Regions from separate parts of the Enterobacter cloacae complex sp. 394F7 genome, predicted to be linked through region 2. Evidence: riboswitches for the same ligand, from Rfam matches in the RefSeq annotation. Region 2 holds a riboswitch; each other region holds the start of a gene.
The links. A riboswitch is a leader RNA that binds a small molecule or an ion and turns the genes downstream of it on or off. The one in region 2 is predicted to bind thiamine pyrophosphate.
Positions count from the first base shown of each region.

Region 1 (10,311 bases), on a different contig from region 2:
TGGTACACGAAGTGACCTCCCCACAGGCATTTGATGGGCTGCGTGCGCACAAACGCCCGGTACGTCAGCCGGGTAAAACCTTCGCGACAATGGATCACAACGTTTCCACCCAGACCAAAGATATCAATGCGTCGGGCGAAATGGCGCGTATCCAGATGCAGGAGTTGATCAAGAACTGTAACGAGTTTGGCGTCGAGCTCTACGATCTGAACCATCCGTATCAGGGTATCGTCCACGTGATGGGGCCTGAGCAGGGGATCACCCTGCCCGGCATGACCATCGTCTGCGGCGACTCCCATACCGCAACGCACGGCGCCTTTGGTGCACTGGCGTTCGGTATTGGCACCTCTGAAGTTGAGCATGTTCTGGCTACGCAGACCCTGAAACAGGGCCGAGCCAAAACCATGAAGATTGAAGTGAAAGGCAAAGCCGCGCCGGGGATCACCGCGAAAGACATCGTGCTGGCCATCATCGGTAAAACGGGCAGTGCCGGCGGCACCGGGCACGTAGTTGAGTTCTGCGGTGACGCTATTCAGGCGCTGAGCATGGAAGGTCGTATGACTCTGTGCAATATGGCCATCGAGATGGGGGCCAAAGCAGGTCTGGTGGCACCGGATGAAACCACCTTCAACTATGTAAAAGGGCGTCTGCACGCGCCAAAAGATCAGGATTACGCTGACGCCGTCGCGTACTGGAAAACCCTGAAAACCGATGATGACGCGGTTTTTGATACCGTTGTTACCCTGCAGGCGGAGGAGATTGCCCCGCAGGTGACCTGGGGAACCAATCCGGGTCAGGTCATTTCCGTGAATGACACTATTCCCGATCCGGCCTCATTTACCGATCCGGTCGAACGCGCCAGTGCCGAAAAAGCGCTGGCGTATATGGGTCTCAAACCCGGTGTGCCGTTGACCGATGTGACCATCGACAAAGTCTTTATTGGCTCCTGCACCAACTCGCGTATCGAAGATTTACGCGCTGCGGCGGAGATCGCCAAAGGCCGTAAAGTGGCACCCGGCGTGCAGGCGCTGGTTGTGCCAGGCTCCGGCCCGGTAAAAGCGCAGGCGGAAGCCGAAGGCCTGGATAAGATCTTTATCGAAGCAGGCTTCGAGTGGCGCTTGCCTGGCTGCTCCATGTGTCTGGCCATGAACAATGACCGCCTGAATCCGGGCGAACGTTGTGCCTCCACCAGTAACCGTAACTTTGAAGGTCGTCAGGGCCGCGGTGGACGCACCCATCTGGTCAGCCCGGCGATGGCCGCCGCTGCGGCAGTTACCGGCCATTTCGCCGATATTCGCAGCCTGAAATAAGGAGACAATCATGGCAGAGAAATTTACCCAACATACAGGCCGGGTTGTCCCTCTGGACGCCGCTAACGTCGATACTGATGCGATCATACCGAAGCAATTTTTGCAGAAGGTCACCCGCACCGGATTTGGTGCTCATCTGTTTAACGACTGGCGTTTTCTGGATGATAAAGGCCAGGTACCTGACCCGGAATTTGTGCTGAATTTCCCGGAATATAAAGGCGCCTCCATTCTGCTGGCACGGGAAAACTTTGGCTGCGGCTCCTCACGTGAGCACGCACCATGGGCGCTGACCGATTACGGTTTTAAAGTGGTGATCGCCCCGAGCTTCGCGGATATCTTCTACGGCAACAGCTTCAACAACCAGCTGCTGCCGGTGACGCTGAGTGACGAGCAAGTGGATGAAATGTTCGCGCTGGTTAAGGCAAATCCGGGCATGTCGTTTGAAGTGGATCTGGAAGCGGAAGTGGTGAAAGCCGGAGATAAAACCTACAGCTTCAGCATCGATGCCTTCCGTCGCCACTGCATGCTGAACGGTCTGGACAGCATTGGCCTGACGCTTCAGCATGAAGACGCCATCTCCGCGTACGAGAAAAAACAGCCTGCGTTTATGGGCTAAAGGCAATGGCCCGCACGATGCGGGCCATTGATAAGGGTGCGTTGAGGCTCAACCACTCTGGAGAGGCGGGGAACTTTCCCCGCCCATACCGCTAACGTTTTGCTTCGTAAGCCAACACTGCTGCCAGCTCTGTTTTCTCCTGTCTGAAATGCAGTTCACACAGTCAATCACGCACCATCCAGGTGAAGATCAACAGCGTTGTACAGATCAGAAACAAACCTAACAGCAGAGTACGTTTTGGCATTCCAGCCTCCTTATTGCTTTTCGGCAATGAAGAGACTAACCTCGCAATGTTGGTTGTGAAGTTTGTCTCCCCATCAGTTTTTTGATGTGGGACTCTCCACTGTTTGCCTCTTGCGAAAGCCTGAGGCAAACAGCCTCAAGCACCCGCCACGCACTCTATGTGTCTTCTTAAACCCTGTCAGAAAATCGTTTCATTTCGTGAAGGCGCCTTCCAGAATCAGACGTCTTTTACGCGCCAGGTCAGCATCAGCGTGACAATCGACGTTAGTGCAATCATCCAGTACACCGACCCATGTCCATAGCTTTGCGACAACGCCCCCTGAATCACCCCCGCCAGAATTACCCCCGTAGAGATACTGTTGGTGAAGAGTGTGGTCGCCGACCCCGCCCGCCCGGGCATTAAATCCTGGAACCAGAGCATCCCTATCCCGGCCACGATCCCGATAAACACAGCATTAAACAGCTGCAGCGCCAGCAACGCCTCTCGTGAATGGAAGAAAATCAGCCCCAGGTAGAAAAGCACTCCGGCCGCTACGGCTATCAGCATCATCCGGCGTTTCCCGAGATGTTTGACGTAGTATCCCGCCAGAATCATCGCCGGAATTTCCAGCCCGGCGGCCGTCCCCATTAAGATCCCCGCGAGCTTATCCGGCAGACCCAGATCGCTGCTGATCCACAGCGGCATATCGATGATATACATGGTGTTGCAGGTCCACATCAGCGTGGAGGCGATAAACAGCATACGGACGTTTTTATCCTGCCAGCCGCTCACCTGAGTAATGGGTTTATCCGCTGTCTGTTCGACACGCGCCACTGACGGCAGCACGAAGGCAATCAGTGCCAGGCTAATGGCAAAAATCCCCGCAGCGATGGAAAACATGGCGGTAAAACCGTAATTCAACGCCAGCATAAAGGCCAGCGGCGGACCAATGACCCATGCAAGAGAGAGCTGCGCACGCATCACCGAGCTAAACATCACCACTTCCCGCGCCGAGTTGTCGGCATATTCCCGGGCCAGCGCGAACAGCTGCGGCATGGCGGTGTTCGCCAGCGAGGCCAGCAGCACGCCGCAGGTGATCAGCGTCAGGTAGTGACGATTAAAGGCAAACAGCAGCGCGTTACCCACAGCCATGGCGCAACAAAAGAGGATCAACTTGCGGCGATCGCCCTGGCTGTCGGATCGTTTCGCCAGCCCCAGGCTCACCAGGATCCCGGCGATGGCGTTCACGGTATAAAACAGGCCGACCCAAAACGGCTGCGCCCCCACCTCCCGGCTGAGAAAAAGACTCAGCGTCGGTGCCTGCAGCGCCCCCGCCACGCCCATCATAAAGGCCACCAGCATAAAAGCGGCATACACGCCGTTCAGGCGTCGCCCCATCGTCATTAACCAGAGCATCTGCAAGTCCTTGTGAAAGCGAATCGAAATTGGGTGAAAGAATAAACGAAAAAAGCCAGCAAAAAACATTTTGCTGGCGGGTGATAAGCACCAATACTCAGTCACACATGATCGAGGCGAGTTAGCGAGAAGAGGTCGGTTTCGTAACGTCCCACTGCATCAGTTCTTCTAACATTTTCAGCCGTTGCTCAGCACACTGACGGGCCAGCCAGGACGTTCCTTTTGTCGCTGAAAAGTACTGCTGATAAAACTGACGTGCGGTAGACCTCTTCATAATGTACCTCCTCACTTCATCGGGAATCATTATTGGCTTAATATAGGGATTAATAAATTGCTGATTTTTTGTCAGGAGTTCCCCTTTTATGCCTTCTGGTCGTCTGCAACAACAATTCATCCGCCTCTGGCAGTGCTGCGAAGGGCAATCGCAGGAGACCACGCTTAACGAACTGGCTGAACTCCTTAACTGCTCCCGACGTCATATGCGCACGCTGCTTAACACCATGCAGCAACAGGGCTGGTTAAACTGGGAAGCCGAAGCGGGACGCGGCAAACGCTCACGCCTGACCTTTCTCTATACCGGGCTGGCCTTGCAGCAACAGCGAGCGGAAGACCTGCTGGAACAGGACAGAATCGATCAGCTGGTGCAACTGGTAGGCGATAAAGCCGCGGTACGTCAGATGCTGGTCTCCCATCTTGGGCGGAGTTTTCGTCAGGGCCGCCACATTCTGCGGGTGCTCTACTATCGCCCGATGAAGAATCTGCTCCCCGGCACGGCCTTGCGCCGCTCAGAAACCCATATGGCGCGACAAATATTCAGCGGCCTGACGCGAATAAATGAGGAAAACGGGGAACTGGAAGCTGATATTGCGCACCACTGGCAGCAACTCTCCCCACGTCACTGGCGCTTCTTCTTACGTCCCGGCATCCACTTTCACCACGGCCGCGAGCTGGAAATGCGCGATGTCATCGCCTCACTGGAACGTGCCCGCAAGCTTCCGCTTTTTTCGCATATTTCGCGCGTTCACTCCCCCACCGCCTGGACGCTGGATATAGAACTGTCTCAGCCGGATAAATGGCTCCCCTGGCTGCTGGGGTATGTCCCATCAATGATTTTGCCAGGAGAGTGGGAATCGCTGCACAATTTTGCCAGCCAGCCCATTGGCACCGGGCCCTATGCCGTGTCGCGTAACACCAATAACCAGCTGAAAATTCGCGCGTTTGATGACTATTTTGGCTACCGGGCGCTGATCGACGAAGTGAACGTCTGGGTATTACCGGATCTCAATGAAGAGCTCAGCGCCGGGCTGACGCTTGAAGGCCCCACAACGGGCGAAAAGGCGGTGGAAAGCCGCCTTGAGGAGGGCTGCTACTACCTGCTGTTTGACAGCCGCACCCACCGCGGGGCCAATCAGGCGGTACGCAAATGGATCAGCCACGTCTTATCTCCCTCCAATCTGATTTACCATGCGGAAGAACAGTATCAGACGTACTGGTTCCCGGCGTACGGGTTGCTTCCTCGCTGGCATCATGCCCGGCCGGCCCACTGTGACAAACCAGCAGGGCTGGAGTCTGTCACCCTGACCTACTACCGCGAGCACGTGGAACACCGTTTTATCGCCAGGATCATGACCAGACTGCTGGCCGCAGAAGGCGTCCGGCTGGACATCAGGGAAGTGGACTATGACGAATGGCACCAGGGGGAACTGACCAGCGATATCTGGCTGAACAGCGCCAACTTCACCCTGCCGCTCGATTTCTCGCTCTTCTCACACCTGTATGAAGTCCCGCTGATCCAGCACTGTATCGATCGGGACTGGCAGCAGGATGCGGCGCAATGGCGTGCGGGCGAGATGAACCTGGCCACCTGGTGTCAGGCGCTGCTGGCCGAACAGGCGATCGTGCCGCTGATCCACCACTGGCTGATGATCCAGGGCCAGCGCAGTATGCGGGGGTTACGGATGAATACGCTGGGCTGGTTTGATTTTAAATCCGCCTGGTTTGCGCCACCGGAGCCATAACACTTTCGTAATATTCGCCAAATCATTACAATACCGCCGTTCTCAACGGGGTGCTGCATCACTGATGTGCGCTGAGATAATACCCGTCGAACCTGATCCGGATAACGCCGGCGAAGGGATTTGAGGCTGTCGCTCAAAATCCTTTGCCACTCAACCTTGAGGTGCAAAGTGTTAAAAAAAGTGCTTCCCCTGCTGGCGCTGTTTGCGCTACCTGCTTTCGCAAAACCCGTCCTGACGGTCTACACCTACGACTCCTTTTCAGCCGACTGGGGCCCAGGCCCGGTCGTCAAAAAAGCCTTTGAAGCCGACTGCAACTGCGAACTGAAATTCGTGGCGCTGGAAGATGGCGTCTCGCTGCTTAACCGTCTGCGTATGGAAGGTAAAAACAGCAAGGCCGACGTGGTACTCGGCCTGGATAACAACCTGCTGGATGCGGCCTCGCAAACGAAACTTTTCGCCAAAAGCGGCGTAGCGACAGATGCGGTTAACGTGCCGGGCGGCTGGAAAAACGACACCTTTGTGCCGTTCGATTACGGATATTTTGCGTTTGTTTATGACAAAAACAAGCTGAAGAACCCGCCGAAAAGCCTGAAGGAGCTGGTGGAAAGCGACCAGAAATGGCGCGTGATTTATGAAGATCCGCGCACCAGCACGCCAGGTCTGGGCCTGCTGCTGTGGATGCAGAAGGTATACGGTGATAAAACGCCGGAAGCGTGGCAGAAGCTGGCCGCCAAAACCGTGACCGTCACCAAAGGCTGGAGCGAAGCCTATGGCCTGTTCCTGAAAGGGGAGAGCGACCTGGTGCTGAGCTACACCACCTCCCCGGCTTATCACATTATCGCCGAGAAGAAAGACAATTACGCCGCCGCTGATTTCGCTGAAGGTCATTATCTGCAGGTGGAAGTGGCTGCCCGCACTGCCGCCAGCAAGCAGCCGGAACTGGCCGAGAAGTTCCTGAAATTCATGGTCTCCCCGGCGTTCCAGAATGCGATCCCAACGGGTAACTGGATGTATCCGGTGACCAACGTGACGCTACCTGCTGGCTTTGAGCAACTGACCAAACCGCAAACCTCGCTGGAGTTTACGCCGCAGCAGGTCGCCGCGCAGCGAGCAGCATGGGTAAGTGAATGGCAACGCGCCGTCAGCCGCTAATTCCCGGTTGGTTATTTCCCGGACTGCTCGCCGCTGTAGTGATGGTGGCGGTCAGTCTGGGTGCTTTTCTGGCATTGTGGTTTAACGCGCCGGAGAGTGATCTGAGCTCTCTCTGGCACGACAGCTATCTCTGGCACGTCATCCGGTTCTCTTTCTGGCAGGCGTTTCTCTCTGCCCTGCTGTCGGTGATCCCGGCCATTTTTCTCGCGCGGGCGCTCTACCGCAGACGCTTCCCCGGCAGGGAGGCGCTGTTGAGACTGTGCGCCATGACGCTGATCCTGCCCGTCCTGGTGGCGGTATTTGGGATCCTGAGCGTGTATGGTCGTCAGGGCTGGCTGGCCGCCCTCTTTAACCTGCTTGGTCTGGAGTGGACCTTCTCCCCTTACGGACTCAAAGGTATTCTGCTGGCGCACATCTTTTTCAACATGCCCATGGCGACCCGGCTTTTTTTACAGGCGCTGGAGGCTATCCCCGGCGAGCAGCGTCAGCTTGCGGCACAGCTGGGTATGCGCGGCTGGTCATTCTTCCGCTTTGTCGAATGGCCGTGGCTGCGCCGTCAAATCCCTCCGGTTGCGGCGCTGATCTTCATGCTCTGTTTTGCCAGTTTCGCCACCGTGCTTTCTCTTGGTGGTGGACCACAGGCGACCACCATCGAACTGGCGATTTACCAGGCGCTGAGTTACGACTACGACCCCGGCCGCGCTGCGCTTCTGGCTCTGGTACAGATGCTGTGCTGTCTTGTGCTGGTCCTGCTGAGTCAGCGTCTGAGCAAAGCCATTCCACCGGGCAGTCATCAGATTACAGGCTGGCGCGATCCTCAGGACAGCCTGCACAGCCGAATCGCGGATGTGATGTTGATCGTACTGGCCCTGCTGCTGCTGCTGCCGCCGCTGATGGCCGTCATCGTCGATGGCATTAACCTTAACCTCGTCTCCGTGTTGCAACAGCCCGTCCTCTGGCAGGCGACCTGGACATCCTTGCGCATCGCACTGGCTGCCGGGCTATTGTGCGTCATGCTGACCATGATGCTGCTGTGGAGCAGTCGCGAACTATATGCGCGCCAGGCGCGCAAAGCCGGACAAGCGCTGGAGCTGACGGGGATGTTAATCCTCGCAATGCCGGGCATCGTCCTGGCAACCGGCTTCTTTTTATTGTTCAACAGTACGGTTGGTCTGCCGGAAAGCGCCGACGGAATTGTGATTTTTACCAACGCCCTGATGGCCATTCCCTATGCGCTGAAGGTGCTGGAAAACCCCATGCGCGACGTCAATAGCCGTTACGCTTTGCTGTGTCAGTCGCTTGGTATACAGGGCTGGCGCCGGTTAAAGGTGGTTGAACTGCGAGCGCTGAAACGCCCGCTTGCTCAGGCGCTGGCCTTCGCTTGTGTGCTCTCCATTGGAGATTTTGGTGTGGTGGCGCTCTTCGGCAATGAAGATTTCCGCACGCTGCCATACTGGTTGTATCAGCAGATCGGCTCCTATCGCAGCCAGGAGGGGGCCGTCACGGCGCTGTTGCTGCTGTTGCTGTGCTTTGCCTTATTTACCGTTATCGAAAAACTTCCGGGGCGCAATGTTAAAACTGACTGATGTCACCTGGCTCTACCAACACCTGCCTATGCGGTTCAGCCTGTCGGTACGCCCGGGTGAGATGATTGCCGTGCTTGGCCCAAGCGGGGCAGGGAAAAGTACCTTACTCAATCTGATTGCCGGTTTTCTGCAACCGGCAAGCGGGTCGATAATGATTGAAAACAACGACCATACCTACACCCCGCCCGCCAGGCGTCCGGTCTCGATGCTGTTCCAGGAAAATAACCTGTTCACCCATCTGACGGTGCGGCAAAACATCGCGCTGGGTATGGATCCGGGGCTGAAACTGAACGACGCACAGCGCCAGAAGCTGGAGCATATTGCCGGGCAGATGGGCATTACCACGTTTATTGACCGACTCCCCGGAGAGCTCTCTGGCGGACAACGTCAGCGCGTGGCGCTGGCTCGCTGTCTGGTTCGCGAGCAGCCGATACTGCTGCTGGATGAGCCCTTCTCTGCACTCGATCCCGCGCTGCGCCAGGAGATGCTCGCCCTGGTACAGGAGGTCTGCCAGCGTCAGCAACTGACGATGCTGATGGTGTCACACAGTATTGAAGATGCCGCACGCATCGCCCCGCGATCGGTGGTGATCGCGGAGGGTCGGATCGTGTGGGAGGGTGAAACCGAAGTGTTGATGAGTGGCAAAGCAAGCGCGTCGCACCTGCTGGGGATCCTTAACGGCTGACCACCTTCAACAGGATCTCACCGTACACCGGCATCAGCGGATGGCGAATCAGCGCGATCAGCGCCACGACGGCAACGCCCAGCGTCAGCGGCGCCAGCCACAGCAAGCGCGAACGAGGCAGATAGCGCGTCAGATGATCGACATTCGCTTTCGCGCTGCGCCATAGCCGCCAGCACAACCATGCAGCGAGCCATAACAGCAGCGCTGTTGCCAGCAATAACCATTTAAAGCCACCGCTCTGCACATCGTCAGGAATATCAATTGCCGCCCCCGCCAGGATCCCCGGCAGGAAGTAGAACGGCGGCCAGAAGACGCAGCCGATAATGTTCGGCAAAACGAATTTTGCGACGGGCAGCTCCAGCATCCCGGCGACCATCGGCACCAGCGGACGCGTTGGCCCGACAAAGCGTCCGACGAGGATCGTAAACATGCTGTGCTGATGCAGTGCATGCTCGGTTTTATCCAGCAACGCTTTGTTCTTCTTCATGAATGACCAGCGGTGCAGCGGTTTCTTGAAACGCCAGCCCAGCCAGAAGGAGATCCAGTCGCCCAGTAAGCAGCCGATCATACCGGCCAGCCATGCCTGCCAGAAATTGACCTCACCGCTGCCAATCAACGCGCCCAACGCCGCCATCATCACCGTACCAGGCAGGATCAGCCCAACCAGCGCCAGCGATTCCAGAAACGCCACCAGCGCAACGGCGATAAGCGAATACATAACCGACTGGGTAATAAAATGTTCCAGCAATGCCTGCATAACTATTCCGGTCAGAAAACGAATCAGGGATTCTGCTTAGCGCCCTGCACCGCGTCAAGACAACAATTGTCTGAATAGTTTACAGGTTGCTTCCGTTGTTCACCTGCTTGTTTATCTTTTTTTACCGTTTATTCACATCCCGCCCGGAATTCACTGGGGCTGGCGCCAGTGCATTTTTTAAATACGCGGGAAAAATAGAGCTGATCTTCAAAGCCCACATTGCGCCCGACGGTGGCAATGGGCATCCGGGTGGTGCTGAGCAGCAGTTTCGCCTGGCTGATGCGCTGATCTTCGCGCCAGCTCAGCACGCTGACACCCAACTGCTGCCGGAACAGATGCGACAGCCGCGACGGCGACAGGCAGACATGCTGGGCCACGCTGGCGATATCAAACTGGCTGTCGGCCAGGTGGTCGCTGATGTACTGGCAGGCATCACGCACACGGTTATCCAGCGGCGGATTAAGCGACGCGTTAATCGCCTCCATCCGGCGCAGTAACACCTGTTCAAGCAAATTAATCGCCAGCAGCTCAGCGTAGCGCCCACCGGC
Region 1 is NZ_JBXWCS010000001.1:362,858-373,168, reverse strand. It holds gene leuC (3-isopropylmalate dehydratase large subunit) at 1-1,310, shown strand, start outside; gene leuD (3-isopropylmalate dehydratase small subunit) at 1,321-1,926, shown strand; gene AC2FAK_RS01840 (Hok/Gef family protein) at 2,018-2,089, opposite strand; gene AC2FAK_RS01835 (sugar efflux transporter) at 2,387-3,565, opposite strand; gene sgrT (glucose uptake inhibitor SgrT) at 3,687-3,839, opposite strand; gene sgrR (HTH-type transcriptional regulator SgrR) at 3,928-5,583, shown strand; TPP riboswitch at 5,620-5,720, shown strand; gene thiB (thiamine ABC transporter substrate binding subunit) at 5,752-6,735, shown strand; gene thiP (thiamine/thiamine pyrophosphate ABC transporter permease ThiP) at 6,711-8,321, shown strand; gene thiQ (thiamine ABC transporter ATP-binding protein ThiQ) at 8,305-9,006, shown strand; gene AC2FAK_RS01805 (DedA family protein) at 8,996-9,763, opposite strand; gene araC (arabinose operon transcriptional regulator AraC) at 9,892-10,311, opposite strand, start outside.
Region 1: another riboswitch for thiamine pyrophosphate. It lies ahead of thiB (thiamine ABC transporter substrate binding subunit); the one in region 2 lies ahead of thiC (phosphomethylpyrimidine synthase ThiC).

Region 2 (10,311 bases):
CGATCATTCATCGCCTGCTCCTGCCAGCTTTAACAGCTGTGCGGTGGCGGCCTGCCAGTCTGCCGCCTGGGTAATGGCGCTGACGACAGCGATACTGCCGACACCGGTATCCAGCACGGCAGGAGCGCGTTCCAGGCTGATCCCTCCGATCGCGACGGTAGGGTAATCGGCAAGGCGTTTAACGTGCGCCGCCAGCTGCGTCAGCCCCTGTGGGGCAGAGGGCATCTGTTTGGTCTGCGTCGGAAAAACATGGCCAAGTGCGATGTACGAAGGGCGAGCCGCCAGCGCCACGTCGATCTCCATGTCGTCGTGTGTTGACACCCCCAGTCTTAATCCAGCGTCCCGGATAGCGCTCAGGTCCGTTGTTTCCAGATCCTCCTGACCCAGATGCACACCGTACGCCTGGTGCTTAACGGCCAGTCGCCAGTAGTCGTTGATAAACAGGCGCGCGTCGTAGCGACGCCCCAGCGCGATGGCGGCGACCACATCGGCCTCCACCTCGTCATCACGTTTATCCTTGATGCGCAACTGGATTGTGCGAACGCCGCACGCCAGCAGGCGTTCGATCCACGCCACGCTGTCCACCACAGGATAGAGCCCTAAACGGAAGGGAACGGAAGGGAAATCAGGCTGATACATTACGCCTCCTCTTTTTTGAGGTAGATTTCGCCGCCCTTCGCGCGGAAGGTTTCTGACATATCCGCCATACCCACTTCAATGGTTTGCGCGGCGGCGTAGTCACGCACTTCCTGGCTGATTTTCATCGAGCAGAATTTTGGCCCGCACATGGAGCAGAAGTGCGCCACTTTACCCGACTCCTGCGGCAGAGTTTCATCGTGATACGCGCGGGCAGTGAAAGGATCGAGCGCCAGGTTGAACTGGTCTTCCCAGCGGAATTCAAAGCGCGCCTTCGACATGGCGTTGTCGCGGATTTGCGCGCCAGGGTGGCCTTTGGCCAGATCCGCGGCGTGAGCGGCGATTTTGTAGGTGATCAGCCCCTGCTTCACATCTTCTTTGTTGGGCAGGCCGAGGTGCTCTTTCGGCGTCACATAGCAGAGCATGGCGCAGCCGAACCAGCCGATCATCGCCGCACCAATCCCGGAGGTGAAGTGGTCATAGCCCGGAGCGATATCCGTGGTCAACGGCCCCAGGGTATAGAACGGCGCTTCGTGGCAGTGCTCCAGCTCTTCGGTCATGTTGCGGCGGATCATCTGCATTGGCACGTGTCCCGGGCCTTCAATCATCACCTGCACGTCATACTCCCAGGCGATTTTGGTCAGCTCACCCAGGGTATGCAGTTCGGCAAACTGCGCTTCGTCGTTGGCATCACGAATGGAGCCCGGACGCAGGCCGTCGCCCAGCGACAGGGAGACATCGTACGCGGCACAGATTTCACAGATCTCGCGGAAGTGTTCGTAGAGGAAGTTTTCTTTATGGTGCGACAGGCACCATTTGGCCATGATAGAGCCGCCGCGCGAGACAATACCGGTCAGACGCTTCGCCGTCATCGGCACGTAGCGCAGCAGCACGCCCGCATGAATGGTGAAGTAGTCGACTCCCTGCTCGGCCTGCTCCAGCAGCGTGTCGCGGAAGGCTTCCCAGGTAAGGTCTTCGGCAATACCGTTCACCTTCTCCAGTGCCTGATAAACGGGCACCGTTCCGATAGGCACCGGGCTATTGCGCAGGATCCACTCGCGGGTTTCGTGGATGTAGCGCCCGGTGGAGAGATCCATCACCGTGTCCGCGCCCCAGCGTGTCGACCAGACCAGTTTTTCCACCTCTTCTTCAATGGAGGAGGTCACGGCTGAGTTGCCGATATTGGCGTTGACCTTCACCAGGAAGTTGCGGCCAATGATCATTGGTTCAGATTCCGGGTGATTGATGTTGGCAGGGATAATCGCGCGGCCAGCGGCCACTTCATCACGCACAAACTCCGGCGTGATGTTTTCCGGCAGACGTGCCCCGAAGCCTTCTCCCGGATGCTGGTGGCGTAACACCTCGCTGCGGATACGCTCGCGGCCCATGTTTTCACGAATGGCGATAAACTCCATCTCCGGCGTGACGATGCCCTGGCGGGCATAGTGCAGCTGGGTAACGCATTTACCTGCTTTCGCGCGTTTCGGCGTCAGCAACCCGGTGAAGCGCAGCTCATCAAGACCATCGTCCGCCAGACGCGCTTTGGTGTACGCCGAGCTGCGGTCAGAGAGCTCTTCGCAGTCGTTACGCGCGTCAATCCACGGCTGGCGCAATTTCGCCAGCCCCTGCTGAACGTTAATGGCAACCGCAGGATCGCCGTACGGACCGGAAGTGTCATACACCGGAACGGCTTCGTTATCTTCATACTGCGGGTGCGCTTTGCTGCCACCGATAAGGGTCGGGCTAAGCTGGATTTCACGCATTGGCACGCGAATATCCGCCTGTGAACCGGTGATGTAAATGCGTTTTGAGTTCGGGAAAGCGGTGCCTTCCAGAGTGTCGATGAAGTGTTGGGCTTGTGCGCGCTGTTCGCGGCGGGTCAGTTTTGTTGTAGACATAGCTCATTCCAAAAGTGAAGGACATGGCTTGTCAGACGACGGATGAAGCAAGAGAGGATCGCCCTGGGGGCGATACAACAGCAGTGTGACTCTTGTTCCCTTCGCAGGTATTAGCCTGATCAGGTTCCGCGGATCCCGAATTAACGGTCTCAGCCCGTGCTTGCACACTGGGCACTCCGACAAGAAAAATCCCCCTCCGCAGAGGGGCGAATGGTTGTAAATTACTCGTTAACGATTAAGAACTCAAGCAGGTCGCGCGACGTTATCTTCGTGGCTCACATCCAGGCCGTGATCCAGGGCGAGGGCGATCAGCTTATCTTCCAGCGTGAATCGCTCTTCCAGCGCTTCGCCGAGGTCGGAAAGCGCCTGCTGAAACTCAAGATAGTTATCGTGATCGATAGCGTTCTCAAGCGTGGAATCGTAGTAATCCATGATCTGCTGGGTGTTAGCTTCCAGCAGCGGATAGAGTTTGCTGGCCGCTAAATACGGTGTAGTCCCTTCCATTTCGCGGATAATGCGTTCATAAATATTGAAATGGCCGTCGGACAGATAGTCGACCAGGCTCTGACAAAAATCATCCAGCGCTTTTTCATTCAACCGCATAAACGATTCTTTGCCAGGCTTAATACCGACCAGATTGTAATAAGCCACGAGTAGATGCTTGCGCACATGTAGCCAGCGATCCACCAGTTTGTTACTTCCTCTAACGCGCTCAGTCAGGCTCTCTAGCTGGTTTAACATGGTTGACTCCGCAAGGTTGAGAATTGAATCTGCTTATCCAAAATGTAACCACAATGCTAACAACATGTCAGTGAAGCGAAGGTAGTGCAATAGATATGGATCGTATTATTGAAAAATCAGATCTGGGTTGGTGGATCGTCAGTCACGAACAAAAATTATGGTTGCCTGCCGGGGAAATACCCTATGGCGCAGCAGAAAAATTCGATCTTGTCGGCCTGCCCGCGCTGAAGATCGGGGAATGGCAGGGTGAACCCGTGTGGTTGATCCAACAGCCACGCCGCAATGACATGGGATCGGTTCGTCAGGTGCTGGATCAGGATGTGGGTTTGTTCCAGCTGGCGGGCCGGGGCGTGCAGCTGGCTGAGTTTTACCGTTCGCATAAGTACTGCGGCTACTGTGGTCACACCATGCACCCCAGTAAAACCGAGTGGGCGATGCTCTGCAGCCACTGCCGTGAGCGTTACTACCCGCAAATTGCGCCGTGCATTATCGTCGCTATCCGTCGTGACGATTCCATCCTGCTGGCGCAGCACACCCGCCACCGCAACGGCATTCATACCGTGCTGGCCGGGTTCGTCGAGGTGGGCGAAACGCTGGAACAGGCGGTGGCGCGTGAAGTGATGGAAGAGAGCGGGATTAAGGTTAAAAACCTGCGCTATGTTACCTCCCAGCCGTGGCCGTTCCCGCAGTCGCTGATGACGGCCTTTATGGCCGATTATGACAGCGGCGAGATTGTCATCGACCAGAAAGAGTTGCTGGAGGCGAACTGGTATCGTTATGACGATTTGCCGCTGCTGCCACCGCCAGGCACCGTCGCCCGTCGGCTGATAGAAGATACCGTAGCAATGTGTCGGGCTGATGCTGAGTGACATGTTACACTGAGGCCATGACGCTTAAGGAACTGCAAAAATGACCGAACTGAAAAACGATCGTTATCTGCGTGCGCTGCTGCGCCAGCCCGTTGATGTCACCCCGGTGTGGATGATGCGCCAGGCGGGACGCTATTTGCCAGAATACAAAGCCACGCGTGCGCAGGCGGGCGATTTTATGTCGCTGTGCAAAAATGCCGAGCTGGCGTGTGAAGTCACGCTCCAGCCGCTGCGCCGCTTCCCGCTGGATGCCGCCATTCTCTTTTCGGACATTCTGACCATTCCGGATGCGATGGGCCTTGGGCTCTATTTCGAAACCGGCGAAGGCCCGCGTTTCACTTCCCCAATCAAAAGCAAAGCGGATGTTGATAAGCTGCCCGTTCCCGATCCTGAACAGGAGCTGGGCTATGTGATGAATGCCGTGCGCACCATTCGTCGTGAACTGAAAGGCGAAGTCCCGCTGATTGGCTTCTCCGGCAGTCCGTGGACGCTGGCGACCTATATGGTTGAAGGCGGCAGCAGTAAAGCCTTTACCGTGATCAAAAAGATGATGTATGCAGAGCCGCTGGCCCTGCATGCGCTACTCGATAAGCTGGCGAAAAGCGTCACCCTCTATCTGAACGCGCAGATCAAAGCGGGTGCGCAGTCGGTGATGATTTTCGATACCTGGGGCGGCGTGCTGACCGGGCGCGATTATCAGCAATTTTCGCTCTACTACATGCACAAAATCGTTGATGGCCTGCTGCGTGAAAATGAAGGCCGCCGTGTGCCGGTCACGCTGTTCACCAAAGGCGGCGGTCAGTGGCTGGAAGCCATGGCGGCGACCGGCTGCGATGCGCTGGGTCTCGACTGGACCACCGATATCGCCGACGCGCGCCGTCGTGTGGGTGACAAAGTGGCGCTGCAGGGCAATATGGATCCGTCCATGCTCTACGCGCAGCCTGCCCGTATTGAAGAAGAGGTGGCGTCTATTCTGGCTGGCTTTGGCCAGGGGGAAGGGCACGTGTTTAACCTCGGGCACGGTATCCATCAGGACGTTCCGCCAGAGCACGCTGGCGCGTTTGTGGAGGCGGTGCACCGACTTTCTGCGCAATATCACAAATAAGGAGTGGTTATGGATCTCGCGTCATTACGCGCTCAACAGATAGAACTGGCTTCATCCGTGATCCGCGAGGATCGTCTGGATAAGGATCCCCCGCAGTATATAGGCGGTGCGGATGTCGGGTTTGAGCAGGGCGGTGAAGTGACGCGGGCGGCGATGGTGCTGCTGAAGTATCCCTCACTTGAGCTGGTGGAGTACAAAGTGGCGCGTATCGCCACCACCATGCCGTACATACCGGGCTTTCTCTCCTTCCGTGAATACCCCGCGCTGCTCGCAGCGTGGGAGCAACTCTCACAAAAACCCGATCTGCTGTTTGTTGATGGACACGGTATCTCTCATCCGCGTCGCTTAGGCGTTGCCAGCCACTTTGGTCTGCTGGTGGATGTACCCACCATCGGTGTGGCCAAAAAACGCCTGTGCGGTGCATTTGAGCCGCTCTCCGCCGAGCCGGGCGCGCTGGCGCCGCTTATCGATAAGGGTGAGCAGCTGGCATGGGTCTGGCGCAGTAAAGCGCGCTGTAACCCGCTGTTTATCGCAACCGGGCACCGTGTGAGCATGGACAGCGCCCTGGCCTGGGTGCAGCGTTGTATGAAGGGTTACCGTTTACCTGAGCCCACGCGCTGGGCAGATGCGGTGGCCTCTGCTCGTCCGGCTTTTGTTCGTTGGCAGGAAATTCAGTGATGAATCAGGTAAACTGCGGCTAATTTTCGATTCGAGATCTCATCATGCTACAAAACCCGATTCACCTGCGCCTTGAGAAGCTGGAAAGCTGGCAGCACGTCACCTTTATGGCTTGCCTGTGCGAGCGCATGTATCCGAACTACGCCGCGTTCTGCAAGCAGACGGAGTTTGGTGATGGCCATATTTATCGCCGGATCCTCGATCTCATCTGGGAAACGCTGACGGTCAAAGACGCAAAGGTGAACTTCGACTCTCAGCTGGAAAAGCTCGAAGAGGCTATTCCGGTGGCGGATGATTTTGATCTGTACGGTGTCTATCCGGCAATTGATGCCTGCGTAGCGTTAAGCGAACTGATTCACTCTCGTCTGAGCGGTGAAACGCTGGAGCACGCTATTGAAGTCAGTAAGGCATCCATTACGACCGTAGCAATGCTCGAAATGACCCAGGCAGGCCGTGAAATGACCGACGAAGAGCTGCGGGCTAACCCTGCTGTTGAACAGGAATGGGATATTCAGTGGGAGATTTTCCGCCTGCTGGCAGAGTGTGAAGAACGCGATATTGAGCTGATAAAAGGGCTGCGTGCGGACTTGCGTGAGGCCGGCGAGAGTAATATTGGTATAATTTTTAACCAATGAGACAACAAAACGTGATTTAACGCCTGTTTTGTCGCACCTCGACTCTTCCCTTCTGCCCCCCGTCTGGTCTACATTTGGGGGGCGAAAAAAAGTGGCTATCGGTGCGTGTATGCAGGAGAGTGCTATTTTGGCATTTTCGTCGCACTCGATGCTTAGCAAGCGATAAACACATTGAAAGGATAACTTATGAACAAGACTCAACTGATTGATGTAATTGCGGACAAGGCTGATCTGTCTAAAGTGCAGGCTAAAGCTGCTCTGGAATCTACCCTGGCTGCTATTACTGAGTCTCTGAAAGAAGGCGATGCTGTACAACTGGTTGGTTTCGGTACCTTCAAAGTGAACCACCGCGCTGAGCGTACTGGCCGCAACCCGCAGACCGGTAAAGAAATCAAAATCGCCGCAGCTAACGTGCCGGCATTTGTTTCTGGTAAAGCACTGAAAGACGCAGTTAAGTAAGACGCGTGGCAGTGAACAGTTTTAACGAAGGGGCGGCAACGCCCCTTTTGTCATTCTGGCGTGGCGCGCTTGCGCTGGCGGGCGTGTTACTGCTTTCCGCCTGTAGCCATGACACCTCTTTACCACCGTTTACCGCCAGCGGTTACGCTGACAACCAGGGAGCGGTGAGGATCTGGCGTAAAGATTCTGGCGGTGAAGTGCATCTGCTTTCCGCTTTTAGCCCGTGGCATAACGGCAATACATCGACCGCAGAGTATCGCTGGCAGGGAGACGACCTGTCATTCATCGAACTCAATATCTACGGCAAAACCCCCGAACATGTAAAAGTGCGGTTTGATGACCACGGCGAGCTGAGCTTTATGCAGCGTGAAGTCAACGGTCAAAAACAGCAACTCTCCAGCGATCAGGTTGCTCTCTATCGTTATCGTGCCGGACAAATCCGCCAGACCAGCGATGCGCTGCGTCAGGGACGCGTGGTGCTGCGCCAGGGGCGCTGGCATACCGATGGTACGGTCACTACCTGCGAAGGGCAGACAGTCAAACCTGATCTTGAATCCTGGGCAACCGAACATATACAGCGCCGTCAGCGTCATTCATCGATGGAAGTGAGTGTGGCGTGGCTTGAAGCGCCTGAAGGCTCTCAGCTGTTGCTGGTGGCGAACGAAGATTTCTGCACCTGGCAGCCGACAGAAAAGAGTTTTTGACGTAAATCCCCTCTCCCTTCAGGGAGAGGGTTAGGATGAGGGGGGGATTACTCCCCCTGCTCACGTGCAATCGCACGATAGCCGATATCCTGACGGCTAAAGCTACCGTTCCAGTGGATATCCGCCATCAGGGCATAGGCGCGCTTCTGCGCTTCGGCAACAGTATGACCCAGCGCGGTGGCACACAGCACGCGGCCACCGTTGGTCAGTACGCGATCGTCGTCAGCCAGTTTCGTTCCGGCGTGGAACACCTTGGCACCTTCGGTTTCTTCCAGCGGCAGGCCATGGATCTCATCTCCGGTGTTGTAGTGGCCAGGATAACCGCCCGCAGCAATCACCACGCCCAGAGACGCGCGTTCGTCCCACTCTGAGGTTTTCTCATCCAGCTTGCCGTCGCATGCGGCCAGGCACAGCTCCACCAGGTCAGATTTCATGCGCAGCATGATTGGCTGAGTTTCTGGATCGCCGAAGCGGCAGTTAAATTCGATCACCTTCGGATTGCCCTGCTTGTCAATCATCAGGCCCGCATAGAGGAAACCGGTGTAAGTGTTACCCTCGGCGGCCATTCCTTTTACGGTTGGCCAGATGATACGGTCCATGGTGCGCTGATGCACTTCATCCGTCACCACAGGGGCAGGGGAGTAAGCGCCCATACCGCCGGTATTCGGCCCGGTATCCGCATTGCCCACGCGCTTATGGTCCTGGCTGGTGGCCATCGGCAGAACGTGTTCGCCATCCACCATCACGATAAAGCTCGCCTCTTCGCCATCAAGGAACTCTTCGATCACGATGCGGTGGCCCGCGTCGCCAAAGGCATTGCCTGCCAGCATATCCTGTACGGCTGCTTCGGCTTCTTCGAGCGTCATCGCGACAATAACACCTTTACCGGCAGCCAGACCGTCGGCTTTGATCACAATCGGCGCGCCTTTTTCACGTAAGTAAGCCAGCGCGGGCTCGACTTCGGTGAAGTTCTGGTATTCCGCCGTCGGGATGTTATGACGCGCAAGGAAATCCTTGGTAAAGGCTTTAGACCCTTCCAGTTGTGCAGCACCTTCCGTCGGGCCGAAGATTTTCAGCCCTGCAGCACGGAACGCGTCAACGACGCCAATCACCAGTGGCGCTTCCGGGCCGACGATGGTGAGATCGATTTTCTCGTTCTGGGCAAAGCTCAGCAGCGCGGGGATATCGGTCACGCCGATGGCGACGTTCTGCAGCGCAGGTTCCAGCGCCGTACCCGCATTACCCGGAGCCACAAAAACGGTTTCAACCAGCGGAGACTGCGCCGCTTTCCACGCCAGCGCGTGCTCGCGCCCGCCGTTACCAATCACTAATACTTTCATTTTCTGCTCCGGGAATTAATGACGGAAGTGACGCATATCGGTGAAGATCATCGCAATGCCGTGTTCGTCGGCAGCGGCAATGACTTCATCGTCACGGATAGAACCGCCAGGCTGGATCACACAGGTGATACCCACAGCAGCGGCCGCATCAATACCGTCACGGAACGGGAAGAAGGCGTCAGACGCCATGGCAGAACCTTTTACTTCCAGGCCTTCGTCGCCTGCTTTGATACCGGCAATTTTCGCAGAGTAAACGCGGCTCATCTGGCCTGCACCTATCCCGATGGTCATGTTCTCTTTGGCATAGACAATGGCGTTGGATTTCACGAACTTCGCCACTTTCCAGCAGAACAGCGCATCACGCAGTTCCTGTTCGGTTGGCTGACGTTTGGTGACGACGCGCAGGTCAGCGGCTGTCACCATGCCCAAATCGCGATCCTGAACCAGCAGCCCACCATTTACACGTTTGAAATCAAGACCCGGCACGCGCTCTGCCCACTGGCCGCAAACCAGCACGCGCACGTTCTGTTTCGCGGCGGTGATTTTCAGCGCTTCTTCAGACGCAGATGGCGCGATGATCACTTCAACAAACTGACGAGAGATAATGGCCTGTGCGGTTTCGGCATCCAGTTCACGGTTAAACGCGATAATGCCGCCGAAGGCAGAGGTCGGGTCAGTTTTATAGGCGCGATCGTAAGCGTCCAGGATTGAAGTACTGACCGCTACGCCGCAGGGGTTCGCGTGCTTCACAATAACGCAGGCAGGCTCATTGAACTCTTTCACACACTCCAGTGCGGCATCGGTATCGGCAATATTGTTATAAGAGAGCGCTTTGCCCTGAACCTGCTGGGCGGTAGCGACAGAAGCTTCTTTTACCTCTTCTTCTATATAGAAGGCTGCCTGCTGGTGGCTGTTCTCGCCATAACGCATATCCTGCTTCTTGATGAAGTTCAGGTTCAGCGTGCGTGGGAAGCGGCCGGAAGGATCTTTGCTTTCGCCGTGGTAAGCCGGCACCAGGCTACCGAAGTAGTTGGCGATCATGCTGTCGTACGCGGCGGTGTGTTCGAATGCTTTAATCGCGAGGTCGAAACGGGTGTCCAGAGTCAGTGACCCTTCGTTCGCATCCATTTCATTAATAATGGCGGAGTAGTCGCTGCTCTTCACCACAATGGCCACGTCTTTATGGTTCTTGGCCGCGGAGCGCACCATCGTCGGTCCGCCGATATCAATATTCTCTACGGCGTCT
Region 2 is NZ_JBXWCS010000022.1:800-11,110, reverse strand. It holds gene AC2FAK_RS21965 (HesA/MoeB/ThiF family protein) at 1-11, opposite strand, end outside; gene thiE (thiamine phosphate synthase) at 4-639, opposite strand; gene thiC (phosphomethylpyrimidine synthase ThiC) at 639-2,534, opposite strand; TPP riboswitch at 2,614-2,723, opposite strand; gene AC2FAK_RS21950 (Rsd/AlgQ family anti-sigma factor) at 2,778-3,275, opposite strand; gene nudC (NAD(+) diphosphatase) at 3,371-4,144, shown strand; gene hemE (uroporphyrinogen decarboxylase) at 4,185-5,249, shown strand; gene nfi (deoxyribonuclease V) at 5,259-5,927, shown strand; gene AC2FAK_RS21930 (YjaG family protein) at 5,972-6,562, shown strand; gene hupA (nucleoid-associated protein HU-alpha) at 6,749-7,021, shown strand; gene AC2FAK_RS21920 (DUF1481 domain-containing protein) at 7,033-7,725, shown strand; gene purD (phosphoribosylamine--glycine ligase) at 7,773-9,065, opposite strand; gene purH (bifunctional phosphoribosylaminoimidazolecarboxamide formyltransferase/IMP cyclohydrolase) at 9,081-10,311, opposite strand, start outside.

Region 3 (10,311 bases), on a different contig from region 2:
CTGCCCGGAGGGTAAAATCATAAAAAAGAGTGTGACAAATCGTGCCATTTTTCCCTGAAAGGGAGGTTGACCGCCTCCTTAGCCTGCTTATTACTGCGACAGGGCTAAAAAGCGGTGGTCATCATAGATGCGTAATGGAATTCCGCATTAAAAATGGACTTTCAACGCGCGTGGTTTCCCGATGGGTTTCACCGTTAATAATATGCAGAGCACTGAGGCGACCAATTTCATAATGCGGCAGTTGAACCGTTGAAAGAGGCGGAAGAAAGAGTTCTCCAATGCCCACCATATTGTCATAGCCGATAACCGCGATATCTTCAGGGATGCGAATTCCTTGCGCCAGCAGGGTCTGGTAAACCATCAATGCGATACGATCGTTGCCGCAGATAACCGAGTCGAACTGGGGAAGGCCATTCTGAATGTGCGCCTGCAGAACTGACGGAATGTCGCGATAGTGCTCGTCCCCAAACGCCATATAACTATGATCCAGACGGTCCGGGTCGAGCCCCGCTTCACGGCATGCACGTTCCAGCCCGTGACGGCGTCGGGTTGTGGCCAGATGGTCGGCGGGTAAATGCAGGCACAGGGGCTGTCGATAGCCTGCGGCGAGTAACGCCTGTACGGCGGTGTACTGCCCCTGTTCATCATCAGGAATATAGCTGGCGACCTTTTCATCGATACTTTCGCAGTTGGCCAGCACGCAGGGGAGGGTAAGGAGCTTGGCCGGGAGAGGAACCTGACGTAATCCCATGGTGGTGTAAATAATGCCGTCCGGGCGGTGAGAGAGCAGCAGATCGACGATTGCCTCCGGGTTGTCATCGGTAAACATATTCATGACGAAGCTGTTCCAGCCGTGCATCCTGGCCGTCTCTTCAATGGACAGCGTAATCTCCACCGAGAAAGGTGTCGTCACCGTATCGAGTGCCAGCACGCCTATGGTTTTTGGCGAGGCATGCGCGCCGCGTACTTTCTTGGCGGAAAGATCGGGTACGTAGCTGGTCTGCTCAATAGCCTGCTGTACGCGTGCCAACGTTTCCGGTTTAAGGCGCTCCGGGTTGTTAAGCGCGCGTGAGACGGTCATCAGCGATACGTTAGCCAGCTTTGCGACGTCCTTCAGGGAAGCCATTTTCTTACTCCGTTAATGTCACGTGTTAAAGAGTATACAACTAAGTTACTGATGTAAAAGGAAAGGGGTTATGTGAGTGGAGCCAGACAGGCGTCATTGATGAATAATTGATCGCGATCTCACTTCTGTAATGTTAACGTTAACTTTCGTGATTAACATCATGAATCTGATCCAAACCGCATGAATAGCGCTCAATGTTAACGTTACCATTTTGTCATTACTCCAACATGAGAATGTCATGATGAAAACGCATCACTCTCACAGCTACCCTTTATTGAGCGCATTACTGTTTTTCTTTTTTGTCACCTGGTCTTCTTCCGGCTCTTTGCTTTCCATCTGGCTCCACCAGGAGGTGGGCTTAAAAGCGGGCGACACCGGCATTATCTATGCCGTGCTTTCTGTCTCCGCGCTTTTCGCTCAAATCTGCTATGGATTCATTCAGGACAAACTTGGTCTGCGCAAGAACCTGCTCTGGTTTCTGACCAGCCTGCTCATTCTTTCTGGTCCGGCCTTTTTGCTGTTTGGTTATCTGCTGCAGATTAACGTCTTACTCGGCAGTATTTTCGGCGGGATTTATATCGGCCTGACGTTTAACGGTGGGATAGGGGTACTGGAGTCCTATACCGAGCGTGTCGCCCGCCAGAGCCAGTTTGAGTTCGGCAAGGCGAGGATGTGGGGATCGCTTGGCTGGGCGGTGGCAACCTTTTTCGCGGGACTTCTGTTTAACATTAATCCGAAGCTGAACTTCGCTGTCGCAAGCTCTGCAGGACTGCTGTTTTTTGTTTTGCTGGCGCGTCTCAGGGTCTCTTCCGCCCCGCACGCCATGCAGGAAGCGGTGTCAGGCGGTAAAGTCACGCTGGAAGATGCATTGCGTCTGCTGACGCTGCCGCGGTTCTGGGCGCTGGTATTTTTTGTTATCGGCACCTGTATTTATGGCGTTTACGACCAGCAGTTCCCGGTCTATTTCTCCTCCCAGTTCCCGACGTTACAGGAAGGAAACGCCATGTATGGCTATCTCAACTCCTTCCAGGTTTTCCTTGAGGCGGCGGGCATGTTCTGCGCGCCATGGCTGGTGAATCGCCTTGGCGCAAAGAATGGCCTGATTTTTGCGGGAATGGTGATGGCGATGCGTATGGTGGCTTCGGGGCTGGTTGAGGGGCCGGTACTGATCTCCATTACCAAGCTATTGCACGCGGTCGAACTGCCCGTTTTGCTGGTCTCAATTTTTAAATACAACAGCTTACATTTTGATAAACGGCTCTCTTCCACCCTCTATCTGGTGGGCTTTGCCTGTACCAGCTCAGTGATCGCCTCGGTCCTGTCGCCGCTGGCGGGTTACAGCTATGAGAAATACGGCTTCGCCCAGTCCTATCTCATTATGGGGCTGTTAGTTTTCAGCACCACGTTTATCTCCATCTTCCTGTTGCGCTCGGGTAAATCCTCTTCTGACCCGCTCATGCCGCAACCTTCCACCATCTGATCGAAAGAGTAGAAAAATGACGTATTCAATTACTAAAGCAGAGCAGGAACTTCAGTCCAGACGCGAAGGGCTCAACCTGCGCTGGTATCCACGTTACCACCTCGCTGCACGCGCTGGCTGGATGAACGACCCAAATGGCCTGATCTGGTTTGACGGCTGGTATCACGCTTTTTACCAGCATCATCCGTACTCCACCCAGTGGGGGCCTATGCACTGGGGCCATGCGCGCAGCAAGGATTTAGTTCACTGGGAGCATCTCCCCGTTGCGCTGGCGCCAGAAGGGCCTGAAGACAAGGATGGCTGTTTTTCCGGATCGGCGGTGGTGGATGGCGATACGCTGGCGCTGATTTACACCGGACATAAATTCCACGGCGATCCTGATGACGAGGCGAATCTCTACCAGGTGCAATGTCTGGCGACCAGCCGTGACGGCATTCATTTTGTCCGGCAGGGAATGATCGTTGATACCCCGCCAGGTCTGCATCACTTCCGCGACCCGAAAGTGTGGCGTGAAGGGGAGAGCTGGTACATGGTTGTCGGTGCACGGGACGGTGAGACGGGCCAGGTGCGCGTTTATCGTTCTGCCGATCTGCGTGAGTGGCAGGATATGGGCGTGCTGGCAGTGGCTGAAAAAAAGATGGGCTACATGTGGGAATGCCCGGACTTTTTCATGCTCAATGGCAAACGCGTGCTGATGTTTTCGCCTCAGGGGATGGCCGCTGAAGGATTCAAAAACCGTAATCTTTTCCAGAGCGGCTATCTGTTGGGCGAATGGCAGCCCGGGCAGCCTTTTGTGCGGGAAGGTGAGTTTGTGGAGATGGATCGCGGGCATGATTTCTATGCGCCACAAAGTTTCCTCACGCCTGATGGTCGCCGCATCGTTATCGGCTGGCTGGACATGTGGGAATCCTCCCAGCCGGAACAGGAGGACGGCTGGGCAGGGATGCTCTCTTTACCGCGCGAACTGACGCTTGGCGCGGATCACCGTCTGCAAATGCGGCCAGCCAGAGAGGTCGAAGGCCTGCGGCGAGCGTGGTTCCCCTGGCCGGTCAGCACGTTGACTCATCAGCAGATGGCTCTGGTGGAACGCTGCGACGCGATGGAGGTTATTCTGCAGTGGGATTGTGCCAATAGCAGTGCCGAGCAGTACGGCATGAGTCTGGGAGAGGGGCTGCGCGTCTACGTGGATGCTCAAATGCAGCGTCTGGTTCTTGAGCGAAACTATCCGCAGTATGGCCTGTGCGGGACACGAAGCGTCGCGCTGAACCTGGATAATACGCTTAATCTGCGTCTGTTCTTCGACAGTTCATCCGTGGAAGTTTTTGTCAATGAAGGCGACGCGTGTTTAAGCAGCCGAATTTATCCTGATGAAGATTGCCGTGATCTGGCGCTGTTTGCCTGGATGGGGCGAGCGTCACTTATCCATGGTGGGGCCTGGCAACTGGAGTAAACATTGACCTGGCGACGACGGGCATCAGGTCAGTTTAATTTAAGGTATTGCCCCATCTTGATGGGGCGACTTAAATACAGAGTCATTAATGATGATTCTTTTTAATCTTTAGAGAGTTGAGTGTTCATGAATTTCTCATTCTCTTCAACCAATTGAAGATAATAGCCACCTTTGTTCTATGTACCGTCGTTTGGTTTCCAGCCTTTTGAGAGAAGATGTTCTGCAGCATTCGAGATTGGCTGGTTCATAACGTAATCAGTTTCATTGATAAGTTGTTTAACGCTGCTGTTCTGTTTAGCTGGCTTCACGTTACATTCACCATTCGCGTCCTGCAATTGCGTACAGACTCAATTGGTTGCTAATCATGTTTTCAAAATAAATAAGATTTACCTATATGGAATAGTTGATTTTAATTTGGTGAAGAGTGCATAAGGGCATACCGCTGTCGGGCGTATAGTATGGTAATATGTGTCATTGAATTATGTGTTGTAGTAGTATGTATAATGATGATTTTAGTTATATATTATCATGCGTTTTCACTATTGATGCCGAGAAAAGAATTACTGAATACTTAAGATCTCAGAATCTTGAAAATATAAAAAATATGCAGGTTGAAAAGACGTTTAACGATTTAGGGTACGAAGTAAATATTTGGAATGTTAGAACAAAAAATGATGGTAACTGGTGGGTTGCTGAGGGAGAACTCGTCCCTTTAAATCTTTATACTCAGGGTGAATATTTCTTTTCTGCTGACGAAGCATACTCTTTTCATTTAGGTATAACGCAGAGACTACAGGCAAGACATCATAGTGAGTTCAAACATGTTATTGATGAATTGCCCTTAGATATCGATATGCTATGCTCAATCAGTCGTAGGCTTAATGCCTCTGCTGTTGCTCTGAATGATATAAGTGCCCCTGAAGACATTTAAAGTATTGGGTTAACATGTAGAGAGAGTATGGTTGAACTCGCTGCCCATCTTTATAAAACTCATGAGGATATTTTAAAGAAAGATAACATTAAAGCTGCTGATTTTAAGAATATCTGCAGAATAGTCATTGGGTTATATGCGGCAGGAAAGCATAATTCTGGCTTAAGGAAATATTGCCGTTCAACTGTTGAATCTGCGTGGGATCTATCTGCAGAAACAGTGCATTCTTCAAATAAAAATTTACCTGATGCAAAGATTTGTCTTTTACTTACTTGCACTGCTGTTTCATTAATTCAAAACCTATTCCTTAAATTTATTGGGTTTGATAATGAAATAAAATGTCCTAACTGTCACAGCTTAAAGAGTGAAATATACGAATCCGAAGAAGATAGCCAACTTCACGTGGTGTGCGGGGAGTGCGGGGAAATTGTGGAGGTCATATCCGAAGAAACGGATGAACAGCCATAAATACTCCAATAAGTTATAAAATTTACGCCCGAATGAAGCGGGCTTTATCCATTAATGGTTCGCCGCTGACTGTTCAATAGCTTGTCGCCAGTAGCTATTCCAGCGCCGCCACCCATCCGCAACGTTTGCGGTGTGGATTTCCGCAATTTTCTGGTAGGTCTTTGACGTCTGATCATAGTTCTGTGATGTGTGCGCCAGCATTAGATCGGTTTTTTCCTGATCGCGTCTAACCTCAATGCGCAGAATGTTAGCCCAGGAACGGCGCAAATTGTGAACGGCGCATGTCACTTCTACCGGTTCGCCGGTCTGCTCGTCGGTGTAACCAGCCATCACGCCCAGCCGCGCTAAAACGTCGTTTAAAGTTGTTCCGCCGACAGGCCAGCATTTGCCTGCGTCTGTAGGCGAAAGCCCCAGCACGTCGCGAACGCTGCTATTCTTTGAACGGTTTCCAGAAATGAACCATACATCGCGCCGTATCTCCTGTCGCACCATTTCAACAACTTCGTTTTTACGACGGCCAGTTACCATAATAAACCGAAGCGCGTTACCTGCGACGGTGTGCGGCAGTTAGGCGAATAACTGCCGGTAAGTGTCCGCCGTTATGCTGGCTTGTCGCGGTTTGGCTTTTGCGGGCATCTGGTTCTTATCGATGCTGTCCTTCAGTGTCTGCGGAACTTGGATCGGCTGCGGATTGTTCCCGCCGGTGTGGATATCCTCAGTTTCTTCTGTGATTGATGGGGGCTGATTGGGAGTCCTGAGTGGTTCACTAACGGGCATTAAGGCTTGTATTGTCTAAAATCTGATAAATTGTATAAACATTATGTGATCGTTAACCTTAAATGGTTGAAACGCCCTGGTACCACCCAGACGATAAGAAAGGGGATAGAGTCTGCGAAAAGTTTCGGCTGGATTGCTATAACGTTCATCAGTATGATTGCTTGTACAATCTGGGGTTGGGGAAACATCTTTGAAAGATAAAGGACGATACAATATGAAAGTTACTGATGAAGCTTTGTTACGTTCTGGTTTTACACCATCGGATTTGCAGAAGATAAAAAACAATGTTGAAAGCTATGGTGGTACGTTGGGAGAAGCGATTCAGGATCTGGCAAATCGATTCAGGATAGTTATTTGGATCTTTTCCGCTTTCATGGCAATGTTTCTCTGGGTAATTATTTCAAATGAAATACAATACATCATATCCACAGGGATCGGTTTATCTATAGCAATGTTGATTGCTGTTTTTGTTCAACCGCCAGTCCTTTCTTACAAATCCTGGCGGTTCTGGAGAAAATACAGAGGTTAATGATTCGGTGCTTCGGTGGAAAGCAGGTCAAAAATAACTTTAGCCTTGATACCGTAGCCTACTATTTTCATAGTTAACTTGGGGCGACTCATTATGTTGACTTTACGATAGTAATCGTGGGGAAGCCAACGGAACAATCGCCAGGCACCTGCTTTTCGCGCTAATCCAAAAATGCTGTAGATGTTTGCGCTTAATGTCAGAGTGTTATACAAAGCCAGACCAGATTCAGCCTTAAACCCCATAAACTGAGCAATATTAATCACTTTGTCAGCGACCACACCTTCAGAGTTAGATTCCCCTTGAGATAAAAATTTATTCACTTCTTTAGTTATACCGTTAGTGCCATCAGCAACTAAGATTGCACCAGCGAGGACTCCAATAGGGTTCATCGTCGAGATCATGATCATCCCACCATAGAAAACCATCCCTGATATAACGATATTCACAGCCGAAATCATATATCCGACGATTTTATTATTTTCCCGAACAAACTCGACCTGTGCATAAAGTTGTGCGGCTCTGGTTTTTAACAGGCGTTCTTGTTCGTGCAGATTATCCGTTTCGGCACGCAGATTTTTGATGCATATAATGCATTCTTCGTCTGTTTTAGCTCGCCGTGCTGCCTCGAACTCCTTTTCTACGACCTGTTTTATCTCTTCGACAAACTTGATACGTGTTAGACCATCTTGCAAATAGAATGCTGACAACCGGTTTGCTGTTTCGACGAGTTTCCGGGCTTCCAGATTCACCATGGTATCTGACCATGTTCTGTTCCAGCCTCTGTTGAGCAGCGCGATATCCATTAAAGACTCCTTCCCAAAATGTGTCTGGTCATTTTACGTGCAATAAGGTCGAAGACAAAAGGAAATACATTCCCAACGTCTTATTTTAGCGGAAAGAACACATGATCAAACTTTGAGACTCCATGCCGCAATTCTCTACTTTTATTCTCCGACGTTTCAAACGTCCTGGAGTACGGGCAGGACTGCGAGCGAGTAACGTACTCTTCATTTTCTATACCTTATAAACTGCAGTCGAAAGGATTGAAGAGAACAAGCTTACTGGCAGGTAAGGTTCTAATATTTTTTTGAGTATTGGCAGGCTTCCCCCACGTTTCAGAACGTGATAGCGAAGGTTCTTGCGTGGGCTGTGGGCTGCAATGTGAAGAGCGAGCATATCCCTGGCCTCTTTAAATTTGGCTGAGACCGTCACACGTCAGATCGGTTTCGAAAACAGCGAAAGATCACAACTAAAAGAGGCTCGAGCAATCCGGCCTTTTTGTCGTTTGGATGTGGGATACAGCTTGTGATACAAGCTGGGACACAGAGCATTTTTTAGGGTTGAGTCTTTGGCTTTCCGCTGGCATGATCCAGAACAGGGATTAACGGGACGTTAATCGCAAGCTTTTGATTTTTATTTATTTGACTCGGGGTGCCCTTCTTTGTGAAGGCTGAGAAATACCCGTATTACCTGATCTGGATAATGCCAGCGTAGGGAAGTCAGATGCCTCCTCTGGTCATCGCTTCTTCACGCAAGGCAGGAGCGAACCCATGCAGCCTGACCTGCTCGATTTACACGTTTTACATCACTTCCGAACCCGTTCGCCGCTCACGCACTGTATGACCAATGATGTCGTGCAAACCTTTACGGCCAACGTTCTGCTGGCGCTTGGTGCTTCTCCGGCAATGGTGATTGAAGCCGAAGAGGCCGAGCAGTTTGCCGGGATGGCCGATGCGCTGCTGATTAACGTCGGTACCCTCACCACGCCCCGCGCCCAGTCGATGCGTCGGGCTATTGAGAGCGCGGTGGCGGCAGGCAAGCCCTGGACGCTTGATCCGGTTGCCGCGGGCGCTCTGGCGTTCCGTACCCGCTTTTGTCATCAGATCCTTGCACTGAAACCAGCCGCCATTCGCGGCAATGCGTCGGAAATTCTCGCCCTTGCGGGGATGAGCGCAGGGGGACGCGGTGTCGATACCACCGACACCGCCGCTGCCGCGCTGCCCGCCGCACAGGCGCTGGCTCGCCAGTCCAATGCCATTGTGGCAGTGACGGGGGAGGTGGATTACGTTACCGACGGCCAGCGCACCCGAAAGGTTGCGGGCGGCGATCCGTTAATGACCCGCGTGGTGGGCACCGGGTGTGCGCTCTCGGCGGTGGTGGCGGCGAGCTGCTCGCTGCCGGGCGATCGGCTGGATAATGTTGCCGCTGCCTGCGGATGGATGAAGCGTGCCGGAACGATCGCCGTTGCGCAGTCTCACGGGCCGGGCAGCTTTGCCAGCGCGTTCCTTGATGCGCTGCACAACCTGGAGGCACAGGCATGAAACGAATTAATGCTCTGACGATTGCCGGTACCGATCCAAGCGGCGGTGCCGGTATCCAGGCCGACCTGAAAACGTTCTCCGCTCTTGGCGCTTACGGCTGCTCGGTGATCACCGCCCTGGTGGCGCAAAACACCCGTGGCGTGCAGTCGGTCTACCGTATCGAACCTGATTTTGTCGGTGCACAGCTGGACACGGTATTCAGCGATGTGCGCATCGACACCACCAAAATCGGGATGCTGGCAGAAACGGATATCGTCGAAGCGGTGGCCGAGCGGCTGCAACGTTATCAGGTGCAAAATGTGGTGCTGGATACGGTGATGCTGGCTAAAAGCGGCGACCCGCTGCTCTCTGCCTCTGCTGTTGAGACATTGCGCAAGAAACTGCTGCCGCAGGTGGCGCTGATTACGCCAAATCTGCCGGAAGCGGCCGCACTGTTAGACGCGCCGCACGCGCAGAACGAACGTGAGATGAAAGAGCAGGGGAACGCCCTGCTGGCGATGGGGTGTGGCGCGGTGCTAATGAAAGGCGGCCATCTTGATGACGATGAAAGCCCGGACTGGCTCTTTACCCGTGACGGTGAACTGCGTTTCACGGCCCCGCGTGTGCACACCAAAAATACCCACGGTACGGGGTGCACGCTCTCTGCCGCGCTGGCGGCGCTGCGTCCACGGCACAACAGCTGGGGCGATACGGTACGCGAGGCCAAAACGTGGCTCTCCGCCGCGCTGGCAAAAGCCGATACTCTGGAAGTGGGTCACGGTATTGGGCCGGTTCATCATTTTCATGCATGGTGGTAAGCCAGTATACTGGCAGGAAACACCAGGCCTGAGAAAACAGAGATGGAACAAGCGCATACCCGGTTAATCGCTCAACTGAATGAACGGATCGCCGCGCCCGACAACATGCCGCTGTATCTGAAATTTGCCGAAACGGTAAAAAACGCGGTACGCAGCGGAGTGCTGGAGCACGGGAATATTCTGCCCGGCGAGCGCGATCTGAGCCAGTTAACCGGGGTGTCGCGCATTACCGTGCGCAAAGCGATGCAGGCGCTGGAAGAAGAGGGCGTGGTAACGCGCGCCCGGGGTTACGGGACACAGATCAACAACATCTTTGAATATTCGCTCAAGGAAGCGCGCGGGTTTTCCCAGCAGGTGGTGCTGCGCGGTAAAAAACCTAACACGCTATGGGTGAATAAACGGGTGGTGAAGTGTCCGGAAGAGGTCGCCAGC
Region 3 is NZ_JBXWCS010000005.1:259,470-269,780, forward strand. It holds gene AC2FAK_RS10115 (LacI family DNA-binding transcriptional regulator) at 122-1,126, opposite strand; gene AC2FAK_RS10120 (MFS transporter) at 1,365-2,606, shown strand; gene AC2FAK_RS10125 (glycoside hydrolase family 32 protein) at 2,623-4,056, shown strand; gene AC2FAK_RS10130 (hypothetical protein) at 4,553-4,987, shown strand; gene AC2FAK_RS10135 (hypothetical protein) at 5,015-5,455, shown strand; gene AC2FAK_RS10140 (hypothetical protein) at 5,507-5,983, opposite strand; gene AC2FAK_RS10145 (hypothetical protein) at 6,447-6,761, shown strand; gene AC2FAK_RS10150 (DUF4225 domain-containing protein) at 6,758-7,564, opposite strand; TPP riboswitch at 8,179-8,275, shown strand; gene thiM (hydroxyethylthiazole kinase) at 8,312-9,082, shown strand; gene thiD (bifunctional hydroxymethylpyrimidine kinase/phosphomethylpyrimidine kinase) at 9,079-9,879, shown strand; gene AC2FAK_RS10165 (GntR family transcriptional regulator) at 9,922-10,311, shown strand, end outside.
Region 3: another riboswitch for thiamine pyrophosphate. It lies ahead of thiM (hydroxyethylthiazole kinase); the one in region 2 lies ahead of thiC (phosphomethylpyrimidine synthase ThiC).